Regions from separate parts of the Peribacillus sp. SIMBA_075 genome, predicted to be linked through region 3. Evidence: riboswitches for the same ligand, from Rfam matches in the RefSeq annotation. Region 3 holds a riboswitch; each other region holds the start of a gene.
The links. A riboswitch is a leader RNA that binds a small molecule or an ion and turns the genes downstream of it on or off. The one in region 3 is predicted to bind glycine.
Positions count from the first base shown of each region.

Region 1 (6,121 bases), on a different contig from region 3:
TTGACCGACGAGCCGGCCCGGAACTTTCCGAACAAGTTTATTAGTAACGGCAAAATATCCACAGTGAGGTCCCCCGAATGCCGCTGGAATGCCGAATGGCTGAGCATCTCCCGTTACGATATCTGCACCGAGTGAACCTGGGGGTGTCAAAGCCCCCAGTGCAAGCGGATTACTGGAAACGATAAACATGGACTTGGCGCCATGAATGATTTCTTCCATTTCTTTCAATGGCTCTATCCGTCCAAAAAAATTCGGATATTGCACAATCACTCCTGCAATGTCATCATTCATTAATTCCTTTAAAGCAGCCATGTCCGTCACACCGTCTTTATAAGGAATTTCAATCACTTCCACGCGTTGCCCTTTCGCATATGTCTTCACAACTTCTCTTGATTCAGGATGAACTGCTCCTGAAATGAGAATCTTCTTGCGCCGAGTCTGACCTGAAGCAAGCATGGCCGCCTCAGCCAGCGAAGTCCCGCCGTCATACATGGAGGAGTTAGCTACGTCCATACCCGTCAACTCACAAATCATCGTTTGATATTCAAAGATGGCCTGCAGCTCACCCTGTGAAATTTCGGGCTGATAGGGAGTATAAGCCGTATAAAATTCAGAACGGGAAAGAACGTGATCGACGATGACCGGTGCATAATGGTCATAGACACCCGCACCAAGGAAGGAAGCATAGTTTTTAAGATCCGCATTCTTGGCAGCAAGCCTTGATAATTCTTTCATTAATGCAGGTTCCGATTTAGCAGGTTTGATATCGTATTCTCCTTGAAAGCGAACACTTTCAGGGATATCATTGAAAAGTTCTTCAACAGCAGGTACCCCTATAACTTCCAGCATTTCTTGTTTATCTTGCTCTGTCATGGGTAAATAACGATGTTTCATCTAATGACCATTCCCCTCTATTTACGTGGTTTTTTATAAAAAGGTGTTTGTATTATAACGGCTTTCAAACGTTTGGAACGGATTTCCACTTCAATTTCCGCATCCAGCACCGAATATTCCTTATCGATAAGTACCAATCCTACGTTTTTCTTCAACGTTGGTGATTGGGTACCAGTCGTGACCTCCCCAATGACTTTGTCCCCGCTGTAGACCTTATACCCATGACGAGGAATGCCACGGTCAATCATTTCAATTCCCACAAGCTTCCGGGGTGCCCCTTTCTCCTTTTGTTCAGCAAGAACGGCTTTCCCGAAAAAATCGGCTTCCTTATCCACTTTTACCGCAAAACCAATCCCGGCTTCTATTGGAGTAATGTCCGCTGAAAGCTCCTGCCCATACAGCGGCAGTTTCGCTTCAAAACGCAGGGTATCACGAGCACCTAAACCAATCGGCTGTATCCCTTCTTCCTTTCCGGCATCCATTATCGCCTTCCAAAGGGCAGGGCCGTTTTCACTGTCGCTATATATTTCAAAACCATCTTCACCAGTATATCCAGTACGGGATACCAATGTGGAGATACCATTTATCATGACATTCTCCTTGAACTTGAAAAATCCAATTTCACTTAAGGCAGTATTTTCTGAAAGTTTTTGCAATATCTTCTCTGCAGATGGTCCTTGAAGTGCTAGCTGTATATAGTCACTCGATACATTCGTAATCTGGGCATCTTCCGTTAGATTAGCTTGCAGCCAATCGAAATCTTTTTCTGTATTCGCTGCATTGACCACGAGCAGATAGTCGTCTTCCGCCCTTTTATAAACGATGAGATCATCAACCGTCCCGCCGTTTTCATAACACATGGCCGAATATTGGGCACCGCCCGTTTGCAGCTTTGATATATCATTAGTCAGCATCTTCTGTAAAAAGGAAAGGCTCCCAGGACCCTTAACATCAACTTCCCCCATATGCGATACATCGAACAGACCCGCTTTTGTACGTACGGCTTCATGTTCGTCCTTTATACCCGAAAATTGGACAGGAAGTTCCCAGCCGCCAAAATCAATCGTTTTCCCTCCGTATTCACGATAAACCTCAAATAGTGGTGTTCTTTTTAAATTGGTCAAAAAATGACCCCCCTCAGATTTTTTAAAATTAAATTGGCTTCATTATCAAAGCTTTTTGTCCTTACGCATCAGATATTCTGATTCATGATGTAAAAAAAGCACAAAAAAGGACAGAGAAAGCCCGTTTGAGCTTTTTCTCTGTCCTGAAACCTGAAAGTTTACCTATATAATAGGTTTTCCCCTTTGGTGGCCGTCCCAAACGGGCGGCGCTCTCCAGAGTTGCGTCCAATAAGAGTTCTTTTGCCTGAGAGATTCACTGCTAAGTTTGCTCCTTCGGCGCTACATCCGTAGTCTCTCCCCTTATCTTCACCCGCATATTATGGTCTACCAATGAAATTAAGCGAATAAGCCCCACCCATTAGTAAAACCTTTGAGCATCATAGAATGCATTCTCTGCCAAATCTCCAAAAACTCCAGAAAAACGTTTAAATGATCTCCTTCGGTAATCTTGGATAAAGCAGGTACCTATAGCCCATACTAAGAAAACGCGAATTGCAAATCGATACAAAAATTCTTTTTAGCGTTTGGAAATTGGAATTTTCTAAATATACTTATATCCTACCCTAAGAAACTTATCTCTGCAATATCTTTTGAAGAGAAATATTTTTCTTACTTCACATATGAAATGTTCGGTTTTTGACCTTATATTAAGGAATTTATGATTTAAGAGGGAGTTATTTCTATGAAAATCAATATATCCTTCAATTCTGAATGGAATGACGAGTTTTTACAAAAGGTGGAAAATGATGGTCCATGGGGAAATTGGGAGCTTTATAAGTTGGCGGTTAAAATGGAGGAAAATCTCATCATTCCTGATTTTGAAGGTTTACAGGCACCCAAGCACCTTCCTCAGTTAACCCCGCTTCCCCATCAATTGGAAGCTGCAAAGCAAGTGGTGGAAAAGATGAATGGAAAGGCCATTTTAGCAGATGAAGTAGGTCTCGGAAAAACAATTGAAGCCGGCTTGATCCTAAAGGAGTATATGATCAGAGGCCTTGTAAAGAAGGTATTGATCCTTGTACCAGCTTCCCTTGTAACACAATGGGCTTTTGAATTGAATACGAAGTTTCATATTCCGGCAGTCGTTCAGAGAAAAAGTTATGTATGGGACTCCTGTGATGTGGTCATTTCATCCATTGATACAGCGAAACGCGCTCCACATCGTGATATCATTTTCAATCAGGAATATGACTTCATCATCATTGATGAAGCTCATAAACTTAAAAATAATAAGACGAAGAACTATGAATTCGTCCAAAATCTGAAAAAGAAATTTTGTTTACTCCTGACAGCTACTCCCATTCAAAATAAAGTCGAGGAAATTTTTCACCTCGTTTCGTTATTGAAACCAGGCCACTTGGGAAATGCCTCACTCTTTTCGGAAAAATATAAAGGGAAAGGACGGAACATAATTGAAGATGAACACCTAAAGGAATTGGTCAACACTGTGATGATTCGAAACCGGCGGGCCGATACTGGTATTGAATGGACAAAAAGGCATGTGGAAACCATCACCATTGAATTTTCTCCAACCGAGCAGGCATTGTACGATGCAGTTTCAAAATTCAAACCTATTTCTGATGGAACAAAAGGAAGCGCCTTTTCAGCTCTCACTCTCCAAAGAGAAGCCTGCAGCAGCAGAGAGGCGGTCTTTTATACTTTAAAAAACATGAAAGCCAAATACGACCAGCCTACCCCTGACTTTTTGGCAAAGCTTGATGATTTATTTACAAAAGTGAATGAAACGGTTCAGAATTCAAAGGCTGAAAAAGCTTTGGAATTGATCAAGAAAATTGATGACAAAGTGATTATCTTTACAGAATACCGAGCGACTCAGCTTTATCTACAATGGTACCTTCAACAGAATGGAATTTCTTCAGTCCCATTCCGAGGCGGATTTAAACGTGGAAAGAAAGACTGGATGCGAGAATTATTCCAAAAGAAAATTCAGGTATTAATTGCAACAGAAGCTGGCGGGGAAGGGATAAACCTTCAGTTCTGCCATCACTTGATTAATTTTGACCTGCCATGGAACCCCATGAGGCTTGAACAAAGAATTGGGCGGATTCACCGCCTTGGACAGGAAGAGGATGTCAGGATTTATAACTTTGCCACGAAAAATACTGTTGAAGAACATATTCTAAAGTTACTATACGAAAAAATTAATTTATTTGAAAAAGTAATTGGTGAATTGGATGATATTCTAACCAAACTGGATATTAACAACATTGAAGAATATTTAATTGATGTGGTCGGCGAGTCCAAAACAGAGGGCGAAATGAAAATCAAGATGGATAATTTTTCATCGATGATCCAATTCGCTCAATCCATGAAGGAAGGTGAGGTTCATGCAGCAACAGGAAATTCATGATTTTTTAATAACTTACTTTAAAGCCAATGAATGTGAAATACTGGATAATAAACCAACCCACCTTACAGTTCAACTAACGATAGAAATGGATAAAGAATTAATGAACCGGCCCTTTTATTGGCACTACCTGGAAAAAACGGGTGGCATTCCGAACCCAGCCCAGATGACTTTCATTACCGATCCAGAACAAGCCCCACCCGACCTAAAGGGAGAAATGATTCATTTTGGCTCCCCTCGGCTCCATCAGATTATTCAATCAACAAAAAAGCTGGCAGGGTATACTAGACTTTTTGAAGATACTCCTCCATCAATGGGCGGGAATAATCCATTGTTCCCATGGCTTACCCTGAATGTGAAAATATCCTACCAATGCGATCGTAAAAAAGATACTTTTATGTCCATCGGATTGAATTTAATTTCAGGAGAAATCATGGAAGGATTTCACCATCGGGTTTTACCGGTTAAGGTCACCCCAAAAATACCGGATTACTCGTTTACGCTTTCACCGCTCATCATGCCGAAGAGTGGATTGGCAAGACTGGATACATACATTAGAAGGAGCTTCGAGGATGATGACCATTCTTGGGCGGAAGAAGCCATGCTGCGCTGGCAGAATGACTTGAACTTATTGGAGCATTTTTACAAGGACATGGACGAAAAAAGTGAGAGTTATTTTACCGAAAAAGAAGCCTTAAAAGCTCAATACGAACCGAACATCCGAATATCCATCATCAACGGAGGTTTGTTTTACCTTTCAGATAGGGCGTTGGGATAGTAAAAACCATACTTAAAAAAACAGATGTCCTAAGTTTAGGACATCTGTTTTATTTTTTGATATTTTTCCTTACGAACATCGACAAAGCAAAAGGGACAATGCCAAACCAATGGGATATACCATGATTTTTATCCTCTTTTCTATGACGGCGCTTTTCTTTTCGTTCTTTTTTGGTCAGATTAAAATACTCGACAAGCTGTTGCGTCAGATATTTAATATAAGCGTTTGTAGACATTTAAAATCACCCTATGCAAAGTATGCCCGGCTAGCGCTTCTTTTAATCCTTCTCTTGTTCGTTAAACACGTAAATCGTTGAAAATGGGTCAGCGTTTTAAAAAGAGAGTTGATCTTTGAGTATTACATAGCCTGCTTTTCTATCCATTCTATCACTCTCCCCGCTTCTTTATCATATTGAATGATGACCCTGCCAACGCGGCCATTTTTAGTTGTGGAAGAAAATTCGAGATAGACGTAAGGACCGTCTTGCTTCGTTAAGGAATACTTCACCACACCATTTGGGTATGAGATTTCCCCCTGAATGATGTCCAGGATCACTTCCCCCAGCTCTTCCGTCACATCCTTAACGGCGAGATGTACAAGATGGTCGGCCACAAGCGATTCTTCCACTTCTTTATAAAACCTTTTATCGAGGATAAATTGATCGATCATCAATATCGTCAACATGATGAAAACACTTGCTACAATCATTACCATCGGGAAAACGACTCCTTTTTGATTATTCATCGACTTTCTTCACATTTTTAAAGAAAGGATGAAATCTTCGACTGAAAGTAGTCCCTGCTTTATCCGTTATATTTAAAACAATGACACCGCCATCCTTCTCGACCTGGAATTCCGAAATGTTCTGCAAGATGACCTCATGCCCCATACCATTCACTCGCCTTCGGACCTTATCCTCATATTGTTCAATGGATGATAATTGCTCACCTGAAAGCA
Region 1 is NZ_JAWRYN010000002.1:30,355-36,475, reverse strand. Features, by position in the region: gene gcvPA (aminomethyl-transferring glycine dehydrogenase subunit GcvPA) at 1-894, opposite strand, end outside; gene gcvT (glycine cleavage system aminomethyltransferase GcvT) at 912-2,018, opposite strand; glycine riboswitch at 2,155-2,237, opposite strand; glycine riboswitch at 2,241-2,328, opposite strand; gene SB775_RS01900 (DEAD/DEAH box helicase) at 2,701-4,389, shown strand; gene SB775_RS01895 (YqhG family protein) at 4,367-5,164, shown strand; gene SB775_RS01890 (YqzE family protein) at 5,214-5,399, opposite strand; gene comGG (competence type IV pilus minor pilin ComGG) at 5,522-5,908, opposite strand; gene comGF (competence type IV pilus minor pilin ComGF) at 5,901-6,121, opposite strand, start outside.
Region 1: another riboswitch for glycine. It lies ahead of gcvT (glycine cleavage system aminomethyltransferase GcvT); the one in region 3 lies ahead of SB775_RS07435 (amino acid permease).

Region 2 (6,121 bases), on a different contig from region 3:
TCGTACAATATGCCGGCACTCCACTTTTAGATACTTTTGCAAAGATTTTAGGAGCTTGGCCATTCAATGCCAGCGTGTAAAGCATACGCCCTGCACTGAAGATCCCACTGTTGCATCCGGACATTGCCGCAGTGATTACGACAAAGTTAATGATTCCTGCAGCTGCTGTGATACCGATTTTAGCAAAGGTTGAAACGAATGGACTTCCGATGTCATCTAGTTTATCCCATGGATAAACCGTCACGATGACGAATATAGCGCCAATATAGAAAATTAAAATGCGCCATATGATTGATTGGATCGCTTTTGTTACGGTCTTCGTTGGATTCTTCGCTTCTCCGGCCGCGATGCCGATGAGCTCAACGCCTTGATAGGAAGCCACAACAAGGGAAAGCGCAAAGAAGAATCCTGTCCAGCCTCCCGTAAAGAAGCCGCCATTTGCCCAAAGATTCGATAATCCAATTGCATCTCCGCCATTCCCTATTCCAAAGAAAATAAGGCCAAGGCCGGCAACGATCATCAATACAATCGTTATTATTTTTATAAGCGCAAACCAAAATTCAAATTCCCCGAAAGATTTTACGGAAATGAGGTTGGCTGCCCCCAAGATGATCATGGCGACCACACCTGGTATCCAAGCTGGTAACTCCGGGAACCAATACTGCATATACATTCCAACGGCGATGATTTCGGACATTCCTACGATTACCCATTGAAACCAATTGCTCCAAGCAGTCATATAACCTGCCAAAGGATGTATATAGCTGCTTGCAAAGGATGCAAAAGAACCCGTAGTCGGTTCTAAATATAGCATCTCCCCCATAGAACGCATGATGAAAAATATAAATATACCTGCGATGGCATATGCAAGCATTACAGAAGGCCCTGTCCATTTGATCGTGCTCGCCGATCCCATGAATAACCCGACCCCAATGGTTCCGCCCAAAGCTATCATTTGAATGTGACGTGCCTCCAGCCCTCTCTTTAATTCCTTGTTTGACATGATTAACTCCCCCAGATGCAAAATTAGCAGCAATGCTCTTCCATCCTTACCGCCAATCGACTCTATTTATTATTGTGGTTAGAAATGCCTTATCGTAATCATATAAATAACACTTTAATTTTGTTTTCTTATCTTATAATAGTAAATACTCTGTAAAAACACAAATGTATTTTTCAAAAAAACAGTTGTCAAATATATCTTGGCGATTTTTCCTATCTTAAAATACTTTTTTTTAAAAAGTGAATCAGTATTTTATAATAGTGATTACACAAAAAAAAGAGTAGAAAACAATCACTTCTGCTTTGAACCATTCAAAGTCTTTTCAAGTGAACGTTTAAAAAAATTAAAACCATTTCAATGTGTTATAAACCTCTTATAAGACTGGCTAACTCCCAAAAAAAATTGTTGACCTTCAGAAAAATAGATGATAGAATTCCAATATTATTTTATAAGTATAATGAATGCTTCAGCAGTGGAAGATCACCGCAGACAGACATTTTTACACAACCGCATACAAGCAAGCGATGAATGCTATGGATGACACTATAGCAGGAGCAGCTTCTGGAGAGACTGTACAAGATGCAGCGCCGAAGGATTCACAATCTCAGGCAAAAGGACAGAAGAGTAACGAATGATAAATTGTTATTCTGAACCCTTTAAGAGATTGGTATATCCAATCTCTTTTTTTATTGTCCACTTTGTGATTGGACTTAAAACAACAATCGTGAAAACCATTGGCAAGCTGGGTGAAAAAATCACGTCCTTCTCCAAGACCATGCAGGTTTGAAATCATTCACTACCAAGACTATAAAAGACGGGGGCGTACGAATTGGCTAAACAGGAATTAAAAAGAGATTTAAAAAATCGTCATGTACAACTTATTGCAATAGGAGGAACCATTGGTACCGGTTTATTTTTGGGATCCGGAAAAGCCATACAAATGGCAGGTCCATCCATCATCTTCTCCTATCTAATAATTGGAATTGCCTTGTTTTTTGTGATGAGAGCCCTAGGCGAATTGCTCTTATCCAATGCAGGATATACGTCATTCACTGAATTCGCAACCGAATATGTCGGCCCATGGGCTGGCTTCGTGACCGGTTGGACATATTGGTTCTGTTGGATCATGACCGCAATGGCCGATATCATAGCTGTCGGTGTCTATATACAATACTGGTTCGATATCCCTCAATGGATACCAGCTCTAATATGCCTTGTCATTCTGTTAGGATTGAACCTATTGACCGTTAAGTTATTTGGCGAATTGGAATTCTGGTTTGCCATCATAAAAGTAATCACGATCATCACCTTGATATTCGTAGGAATCATTCTCTTGGCCATCGGCTTCAATACCAATACGGGAACGGTTTCCCTAACGAACCTATGGACTCATGGAGGCATGTTCCCAAATGGAATTTCCGGATTCCTGTTATCTTTACAGCTGGTCGTCTTCTCCTTTGTAGGTGTCGAATTGGTCGGGGTTTCAGCAGCAGAAACGGCGAACCCGAGAAAGAACATTCCGTCTGCCATCAATAAAATCCCAGTCCGGATTTTACTTTTCTATGTAGGTGCCATATTCGTCATTCTCTGTGTCAACCCTTGGACACAACTGAATGCCACGAGCAGCCCATTTGTAGAAGTCTTTGCGCTAATCGGCATTCCTGTCGCTGCGGGGATCATCAATTTCGTCGTTTTGACATCAGCTGCTTCTGCATGCAATAGCGGTTTATTTTCAACAAGCCGAATACTCTATACGTTAAGCAGGAATGGAGAAGCCCCTGCTAAACTGGAAAAATTAAATCAACAGGCTGTTCCTAGCAATGCCTTATTAACATCAACAATCGTTGTATCACTAGGAGCATTGTTAAGCAAACTGATACCGGAACAGGCATTTACCGTTGTGACAACCATCAGTGCCATCTGTTTCATATGGGTATGGAGCATCATCTTGATCTCACATATCAAATATTCGAAAACACGGCCGGACCTAAGAGCCGAATCAACTTTCAGGGCTCCTTTTACACCCTTTATCAATTACGCCATTTTAGGATTATTCCTGTTCATCCTTATTGTTATGCTTTTCGCTGAAGCCACACGGCTATCACTGCTCATGACGCCAATCTGGTTCATGGTCTTGGTGATACTATATAACTATCAGAAAAAAAGATAGTAAAAGGATAAAGCCTTGAACTCTATAAGAATTCAAGGCTTTATCTTTTATCAGCGGCTCTGTTGCTAAAAATATATCAAGCAACTGCATTAAATTTCATATCAAAATAGTGTAAGCTTATATTTATCATCGGTTCCTTATCAAAGAAGGAATATCCGTCATGTATGAATTTTCCATCCAGTTTGGTTCACCCATCCATCAGTGGCACTGAAGTAAAACCCCCATTGTTGGACGTTTCACTTTATTTAAAACGGAGGGGTTTGTTTAATGAAGATTCTATATATCCTTACTCTAGTTCCTTTTATAGGCATACTAGGATTTCTGCCTTTTGTTAATAGAATAGAACCTTATGTATTAGGGATGCCTTTCAATATGTTCTGGATGGCTATGTGGGTGGTCCTTACCTCTGCCATCTTGGGCATCATGTATAAGCTGGATCCCCGGAATCGGGAAGGTGACCAGGAATGAATATTGCCCTCATAATCATTTTAGCTTTTTTACTACTATCGATATTTTTAGGCATTCGTTCTTCAAAAGGAAAAGATATGAACTTGGAACAATGGACGGTGGGCGGACGCGGTTTTGGTGCAATATTCGTCTTCCTGCTGATGGCTGGGGAAATCTATACGACCTTCTCCTTCCTTGGCGGCAGCGGCTGGGCCTATGGCAAGGGCGCACCCGCTCTATATGTTCTTATTTACATTACTTTGTCTTACGTATTATCCTATTGGCTCCTTCCTGAAATATGGAAATATGCCAAAGAAAATAAGCTGATGTCCCAATCCGATTTTTTTGTAAGCAAATATAAGAGTCCCAGTTTAGGAATTTTGGCTGCGCTTGTCGGTGTGGTGTCGATGATTCCAGTGATCGTCGTGCAGCTGAAAGGATTGGGGATCATTGTCTCAGAGGCATCTTATGGTGCAATCTCAATGTCTGCGGCGGTATGGATGGGGGCAATCGGCCTTACCATTTATGTAATGATTTCCGGTATACACGGCTCAGTCTGGACAGCAGTCATTAAAGATATCATGATGATCGCCATTATAGGATTCTTAGGAATTTATCTGCCCATTCATTACTTTGGTGGATTTCAGCCGATGTTCGAAGCAATTGATGCGGCCAAGCCTGGTTTTCTAAAGTTCCCCGAGCAGGGACTTAGCATATCATGGTTCATCTCCACGGTAATATTGCTCGTATTTGGTTTCTATATGTGGCCCCAAGTTTTCAGCGCGGTTTATTCAGCTCGCAGCGGGAAGGTATTTCGAAAAAATGCCATCATCAGCCCTTTATATACGCTCATGCTGTTATTCGTATTTTTTGTAGGGTTTACAGCTATATTGAAAGTGCCTGGACTCGTAGGGGCAGATGCAGACCTCTCATTGCTGCGCCTTTCGATCCAGACCTTTGACCCATGGTTTATAGGTATAATCGGCGGGGCTGGGTTGCTGACCGCATTGGTGCCGGGATCCATGCTTTTGTTGAGCGTCGCTACACTGCTCGCTAAAAACGTTTATAAGGAATTTGCACCTACAGTATCAGATCGCCACGTTGTAAGATTGGCAAAGATCCTTGTGCCAATCATTGCCCTTATAGCCGTCTACTTCACCTTAAACGGCGGCGAAACGATGTCAGCATTAATTCTCATGGGATACAGTCTCATCACACAGCTATTCCCGTCCCTTCTATTTAGTCTGAAGAAGAAAAAGAATCCAATCAATAAATATGGCGCAATCGCCGGCATCATCACCGGATTGGCCATCGTGATCTGCATTACACTCAGTCATTCAACAATAGGGACCCTGTTTCCATCCTTGCCACAAGCAGCGAAAGATTTGAATGTGGGAATCATCGCCTTGGCATTCAATTTCATTGTGATGATAACGGTAAGTCTTGCCCTCAGGAATCATGCGGTTCAGTTGGAACCAAAATCCGTTAACGATATTTGAAGCACTCATTGATGCTGATTATTTTGGAAATCCTGTGAATGAACATCGGAAGGCTCAGTCAAAAGACTGAGCCTTCCTTCGAATAATACAGTAATAATGTCCTTTTTCTTAAGAGTGATTATAGAAAGTTAAATAGCCGTCAAAAAACAATGTCTCATAATAAACTACCAATCTTTTTTGTTTATCATCAAATCCCCTATTTTAACTAATAAATTCATCAAGGTTCTGGCTACTACCAGACCATCCATAGCTAAATCATATCCACCTTTTAATAAGGCTTCCGGATTAAAGCAAAAAGTAATCGATATACAAAAGCTATTAAAATCAGGATAAACCGAACTGAGATCTATTTGACATTAACGTTCCGCCTTATATTATGTATTTTACAAATAATAGCATCGTTTTGGAAATAATCTTCATTTACTATCATTAGGGAAATCTCAGTTGCAATAAAAATCAAAATAAATAGCCACCCTAATAAAGAATGACTATATATTATGAAATATGAACTTTAAAATACATCCCGCATTGCTTTTACTCGCGATTGGAGCAAATACTCGTGAATTTCACGCTTTTACTCGTGATTTTGGTGCAAATACTCGTGAGTTTCATGCTTTTACTCGTGAGTTTGGAGCAAATACTCGTGAATTCCACGCTTTTACTCGTGAGTTTGGTGCAAATACTCGTGAATTCCACGCTTTTACTCGTGAGTTTGGAGCAAATACTCGTGAATTCCACGCTTTTACTCGTGAGTTTAGAGCAAATACTCGTGAATTTCATGCCCGTTAAAACTCATTTCTTAGTAATCCACTAAAGCCTTCCTTCGATCATTCAATGTTTTAACCATTTCCTTATACTCCTGCAACGCTTGTTCCAGTTTTTGTTTTCTATTTACAATCATCCTCGAAACCTCTTTCGGGCTGGGCCCGCCTTGAATGCTTCTAATTTCCACAAAGTATTCTGGAGAGATGATTTTTTTCCATTCGTCTTCAGTTAAATTCA
Region 2 is NZ_JAWRYN010000012.1:29,950-36,070, reverse strand. Features, by position in the region: gene SB775_RS11525 (amino acid permease) at 1-1,003, opposite strand, end outside; glycine riboswitch at 1,555-1,633, shown strand; gene SB775_RS11520 (amino acid permease) at 1,833-3,173, shown strand; gene SB775_RS11515 (DUF3311 domain-containing protein) at 3,441-3,641, shown strand; gene SB775_RS11510 (sodium:solute symporter family protein) at 3,638-5,119, shown strand; gene SB775_RS11505 (hypothetical protein) at 5,624-5,908, shown strand; gene argH (argininosuccinate lyase) at 5,919-6,121, opposite strand, start outside.
Region 2: another riboswitch for glycine. It lies ahead of SB775_RS11520 (amino acid permease); the one in region 3 lies ahead of SB775_RS07435 (amino acid permease).

Region 3 (6,121 bases):
AACACCGTTAATGGAATCAAAGGGTTTCTTGCCACTAATTCCCCGCTGCCTCTCTCTGATTCGCCTGATCTACCTGCGTTTTGCGCATCTTATAAATCGCAACCAGCATAATAAACCAAACAGGAGTTACGATTAAGGCAACACGAGTATCGTTCGCAAGTGCAAGAACAACAAGGACGAACGCTAGGAAAGCAAGGATCAAGTAATTGGAAAATGGATAAAGTGGTAATTTAAATTTGTTCATTTTCACTAGATCTGGTCTTGTTTTACGATATTTCAAATGGCTGATGACTGTAATTCCCCAAATAAAAATGAAACATACTGTAGAAATACTTGTAATCAAGGTAAATACTCCTTCAGGCATTAAATAATTCAAAACAACGGAAATTAAAATGACAACCGTTGAAAAGACCAATGCATTGGAAGGTACTTTACGGTCATTAAGTTTTGCAAACGGTACAGGTGCATTTTTATCTTTGGCAAGTGAGTATACCATCCGGCTTGTACTGAAGATTGCACTGTTACATGCCGAAGCCGCCGATGTTAAGACGACAAAATTGATGATACCAGCAGCTCCAGCGATACCTACAGCCACAAATACTTGGACGAATGGGCTTTCCGTTGGGATGATTGCGTTCCACGGATAAACACTCATAATGACAATAAGTGCGCCAATGTAGAAAATTATAATCCGAATAGGAATATTATTGATCGCTTTGGGGATAACTTTTTCTGGATCCTCTGTTTCACCTGCTGTTAGTCCTACAAGTTCAATGCCAACAAACGCAAACACTACCATCTGGAATGAGAGGATAAAACCATTTATTCCATTTGGGAAGATACCTTCGTGACTCCATAGATTCGTGAAACTTGCTGAACCTGAATCAGTGGAAAAGCCTTTAATAATCATGAAAATACCGATAACAATTAGTGCTAGAATAGCTATGACTTTAATTAATGCGAACCAGAACTCCATTTCGCCAAAAAGTTTTACCGTTGCAAGATTCATAAATAGCAGAATGACAAGTGCAATTAATCCTGGCATCCACTGTGGTACAGAGGGAAACCAGTATTGAGTATAAAGACCAACTGCTGTTAAGTCGGCCATTGCGATTGAAATCCAGCAAAACCAGTAGGTCCAGCCGGTTACAAATGCCGCCATATTACCTAAATAGTCTCTTACAAAGTCGACAAAGGAGTGATAGTGCAAATTAGATAAGAGTAGTTCTCCAAGTGCGCGCATGATTAAAAAGCAAATGACGCCTGTAATCATGTAAGCAATTAAAATGGATGGCCCGGCTAAATGAATAGATTTTCCTGCTCCAAGAAATAATCCCGTTCCGATTGCCCCACCAATAGCGATGAGTTGTACGTGCCTGTTTTTTAGCCCTCTATCTAACTTTTGTTCCTGCATACGAATTCCCACTTTCTACTTTTATAGGATACTTGGATTTTTTCCCAATAAAGAGTCTGTCTTTCAATGAGTGTGAATTATTAGCGTACTGGGAAACTGTCCACCACTGTAAGCGCTTTCTTGGATAGGTACTAGATATAGTGAAATAGATCTACCAACCTTTTTGAAAATATAGCGTTAATTGTACAAATCAAAAGATAGACTCATTTATCACAGACCTTAATGCACCTCCTTTCTTTTTATCTTTCCTAATAAAAAAAGGACAGAGGAAAGATAGGGATTTTCCTACCTTCCTCTGTCCTTTTACCTGAGAGTTTAACTCCTTCGGTGGCCTATGGCTCTCTTCAGAGACGCGTCCTATTGTAGTCCTTTTACCTGAGAGATTAGTCCCCTGCTTTTTAGGGTTTGCTCCTTCGGTGCTAAACAATGTTTAGTCTCTCCCACAATCATCATCCGCTGATATAAAGTTGTTTTAATAGTTGTATACTATCGGTTTTTAATGGACATTTCAACGCTTATCTGAAAAAACTTTATTTTCTGAAATTTCACCACAGACAATTTTCAACTTTATGAACAGTATATATTTTAGAAGTTATTAGCTACGAAAAATCAAACTTATTAGCTGCTTTTCCATTTGCAAGGAATCCAAACAAGCTTATGTATAAGCGAAACATTTTTACATTTTTCCGATTGACTATAAGGCTAAATTTTCAAGATAGGAAATTACATAAGTCTATAGTTTTAACATAATTGATGTATGGAAAAAGAGAAAATTCGCGACACGCGAGAATGCTTGCAGCAGTAAAGATTGGTTAGAAGCTTCCTCCCTAAGTTCAGCAGTAGTTGCAGAAGCTTTCTCTTTTGCAACTTCCTCTTTGCCCCCACCACCTGCTATATTAGCAATGATGATAATTGCTAGAACCCATACCCACGACTTCTTTGGTTTCTTTAGTTTGATTTCCTTTTCCTTATCCATTTACCTCTTACCCCCATTTCAGTTTTGCAGACGGACTGTTGTAAACAGAAATAGAATAACATAATTTAGATCAATAAGGTTTATATTTATCATCACGTATTTATTTTCACTTTCTTTGTTAAATCATTATGTATTCGAACCAAATACAAAAAAGGAGGATTTAAGAATCCTTTATTTGGAATTTCGCATGAAAGGGAGTTAATGAATACTCCTAAGTAGTATAGTTTACAGTTTTGTCCAGATTAAAAAGAAAAGACCAAGTATTTAGGAGCTGAAACTATAACTTTTGGTATTGAACCACATCTATCTTTTCGGCCAAAAAACCCAAAGGTAAATAATTATTCTACAATACTTGACGTGTTCACAAAACGATTTTCCATTACTGTTTACCAGCGTCAAAATGGGACTTTAATTTGGTTAGCAGGCACCTTTTAAAACATGTCTATAAAGTATGATCAAATCTATGCCTTACCCTGATAAAATAACAGATTATAAGGGCGTGTTTAGATTTATCAAAACACGCCCTTATAGAAATTCAATTGAAGCATTCTTTTATAAAAGGGGATGATTTATTTGTATTCCCATTCATAAAAATAGGTGAAAATTCGAAGTTATCATTGCCTTTTCCCGTTAGCCACTCCATCCACCATGCATGAAAGTTTCCCTTCACACGGAGAGATCCGACTATCAGCTACAACCCATTCTTTAGCCTTTCTCGGTATCAGTTGCTTATTATCAATAGAATTATCTAATACAGCAAAGCATGTCATCATCTGTACCACGTCTTACAAATATTCTATTCTTTTTCCTAATCTAACTCATAATAACCACAAACAACATATCCTACTGCTTTTGCTGCCACGAGAAGGGCATCTTCATCGATATCAAATTTAGGATTATGATTAAAATAAGGTTTTTCTACTCCTTTAGGTGTACAAGCAATGTAAAAGAAGCAGGAAGGAATTTTTTCAGCATAGTAAGCAAAGTCTTCAGATGGCGGCATTGCTGGAAATTCCTTTACTTCTTTAATATCTTTATCATTTGCATTCTTAAGTGACTCGGCAACCTTTCCTGTTAATTCAGGATCATTATATAAAGGTGGATAGTCATTCGTATAAGTTAGATCACATGTTACACCAAATTCTTCTTCAAGTCCTTTTACAAGACGTTTAACTTCTTTTTCAATTTTATCTCTTGTTTCAACAGTCATATAACGAATATCGCCTTCAAGCTCTACGCTGTCTTTAATTATATTAAATGTTCCTTTTCCATCAAAAGATCCAATCGTAATCACACCAATATCAAAAGGACTTAATCGACGGCTAATAATCGTTTGAGCAGCGGTAACAAAATGAGCACCAGCGACAATGGCATCATTCGCTAGATGTGGTGAAGAACCGTGTCCACCTCTACCTTGAACTTTTAATTTCAAATAAGCCCTGCCGTTAAAAGAATATCCAGCATGATAACCAACAACTCCTGCTTCGTCCATTGGCAGCAGATGGATGCCAAATATATTATCTAAATCGTCAAGCACCCCGGATTCTACAATACTCTTTGCCCCGCCTGGCGGAACTTCCTCCGCATGCTGATGAATAATTTTGATTGTACCTGGAATTTCATCTTTTAATTGAATGAGGCAATCGGCTAAGACTAATAAGTAGGCAGTATGTCCATCATGACCACACGCATGCATAACGCCTTCATTTTTTGATTTAAAGGCTATATTCGTTTCTTCAACGATTGGAAGTGCATCAAAATCAGCTCGAAGACCGATGTTTTTTCCAGGCTTTCCACCTTTAATGGTCACGATAACTCCGTATCCATTACCTACATTAGATTGAACTTCTACGTCCTTTTCTTTATAAAAATCAATAATATATTGAGCTGTCTTTTCTTCTTTAAAAGAAAGCTCAGGATTTTCGTGTAGGTGCCTACGAATTTTAATCATTTCCTCTTTACGGGATTCTAGAATTTCCATTAATTCACTTCTCATAATCTCTTCATTCCTTCATTATTTTTTGAAAACGCCACTATATGTAGCGTTTTACATTTCCAACTGCTAATTATTCTGCAATAGGGTTCCGCTTACTACCAGCGGTGATTTTTTAGAAGCATTAGATGTTTTACCGGCATCTTTTGGCACCAAAAAGATAATAGATAATAGATAATATTAAATTCCAAGTCCAAATTTTGTAATTTTTACTCTTCAACACGAATCATCGCAAGCACGGCTACTAATAACCAAGTGATAACATACCTGATTGGAATGAATAAAATCCACGACCAACTTGTCTTTTTTTCAGGATAAGATCATATGTCAAGAATGAATGTTTTAGATAATTTAACCTTTAATTGATAATAGTTTTTTTAAAAGCATCTGAATATCTCTAAGGTAAATTTGATTATTCCAGTGTCTCTTCCAAATAAATAAAAGTGAAGATGATCTATCCCTGCTCTCCATAATGAGTAAACTTTAGTTCAAATGTGTTTTAAGTTTATCAATTACTCAGGGAAGTTTCACTAACCTGCCTTTTTATAAGCTTTCCCCTTATAAAGAAAAGCTACCGCTAGTTTAGTACATTTGTCCAAAATACCTTATAAGTCAAATTTCTCACCTGATACCAATCTTACTTCTAATGTCTTTTAAGAATGGTACACTAATTTCTATTGCTTTATCTGTTCATTCTTTTAAATTTTTATCCAGAGTTTTTGGAGAAGACATTAATTCATTATATTTCTCGCGCGATACTTCATTAAATCTATTCATTACATTAAACAATTCTTTTTTGGCTTCACCTCAGCCAATTCCTTGTAAATTTTGCTCTTTTATCTTTTCAGTTTCAGTATAAGATGTGAATATAATAGATGTATCGGGATCTTTTGGTGTTTCTTTTGGTAATGAATTAGTTTTGATTTTATTTATGAGTTTTTGTAACTTTTTGGCTCTTCAATGGATGGAATTATATTATAATACCTTTTACTCATTTTCCGACTATCTAATCCAGGTAATACAGCAGTCTCTTCTTGTATTTTGTACTCTAGTAATAGGAATGTTCCCCCATAGTTATGATGGAAACTTTCAGCAATATCTCTAGCAATTTCTATATGCTGAACTTGGTCTTTCCCTTTATATTTAGAAATTTATCACCTCCAGAAACAAAAAAAGACCTTATGAGAATAAACTCATAAAGTCTTATAAAAAAGACGGAGCTTTTTGCTCCGCCTGGGATGTCAGAATATTTTTTTCTCATTCAACTCGAGAGCTAATTCTTTGAAAAACTGAAGCGATTCTGGATTTCCCATGGAGTCTGCATTCACCACTTTATCAAACTCGAAACCTAGCAACACTTTGCGTATCGGTACTTCCATTTTCTTTCCGTTCAAGGTTTTAGGTATTTGTTCAACGACATGGATCTGGTCTGGGATAAAACGAGGGGACACATGTCCTCGGATTTGTTCATTGATTTTCGATGTCAATGCTGCATCCAGGATTTTACCAGGCTTAAGGACGACGAACAGCAGCAAGGAAGAACCGCGGCCAAGCACTTCTCTATCAATGGCAAGGCTTTCCATAACTTCATCGATCGCTTCGACGACGCGGTAGATATCGCTAGTCCCCATCCGTACACCAGAACGGTTAATGGTCGAGTCGGAACGTCCATAAATGACGCAGCTGCCCTTGTCGTCGATCTTTATCCAATCTCCATGTTTCCATATTCCAGGATACG
Region 3 is NZ_JAWRYN010000006.1:114,926-121,046, reverse strand. Features, by position in the region: gene SB775_RS07435 (amino acid permease) at 35-1,414, opposite strand; glycine riboswitch at 1,708-1,764, opposite strand; glycine riboswitch at 1,768-1,867, opposite strand; gene SB775_RS07430 (hypothetical protein) at 2,148-2,390, opposite strand; gene SB775_RS07425 (amidohydrolase) at 3,199-4,386, opposite strand; gene SB775_RS07420 (hypothetical protein) at 5,313-5,480, opposite strand; gene SB775_RS07415 (acetoacetate--CoA ligase) at 5,625-6,121, opposite strand, start outside.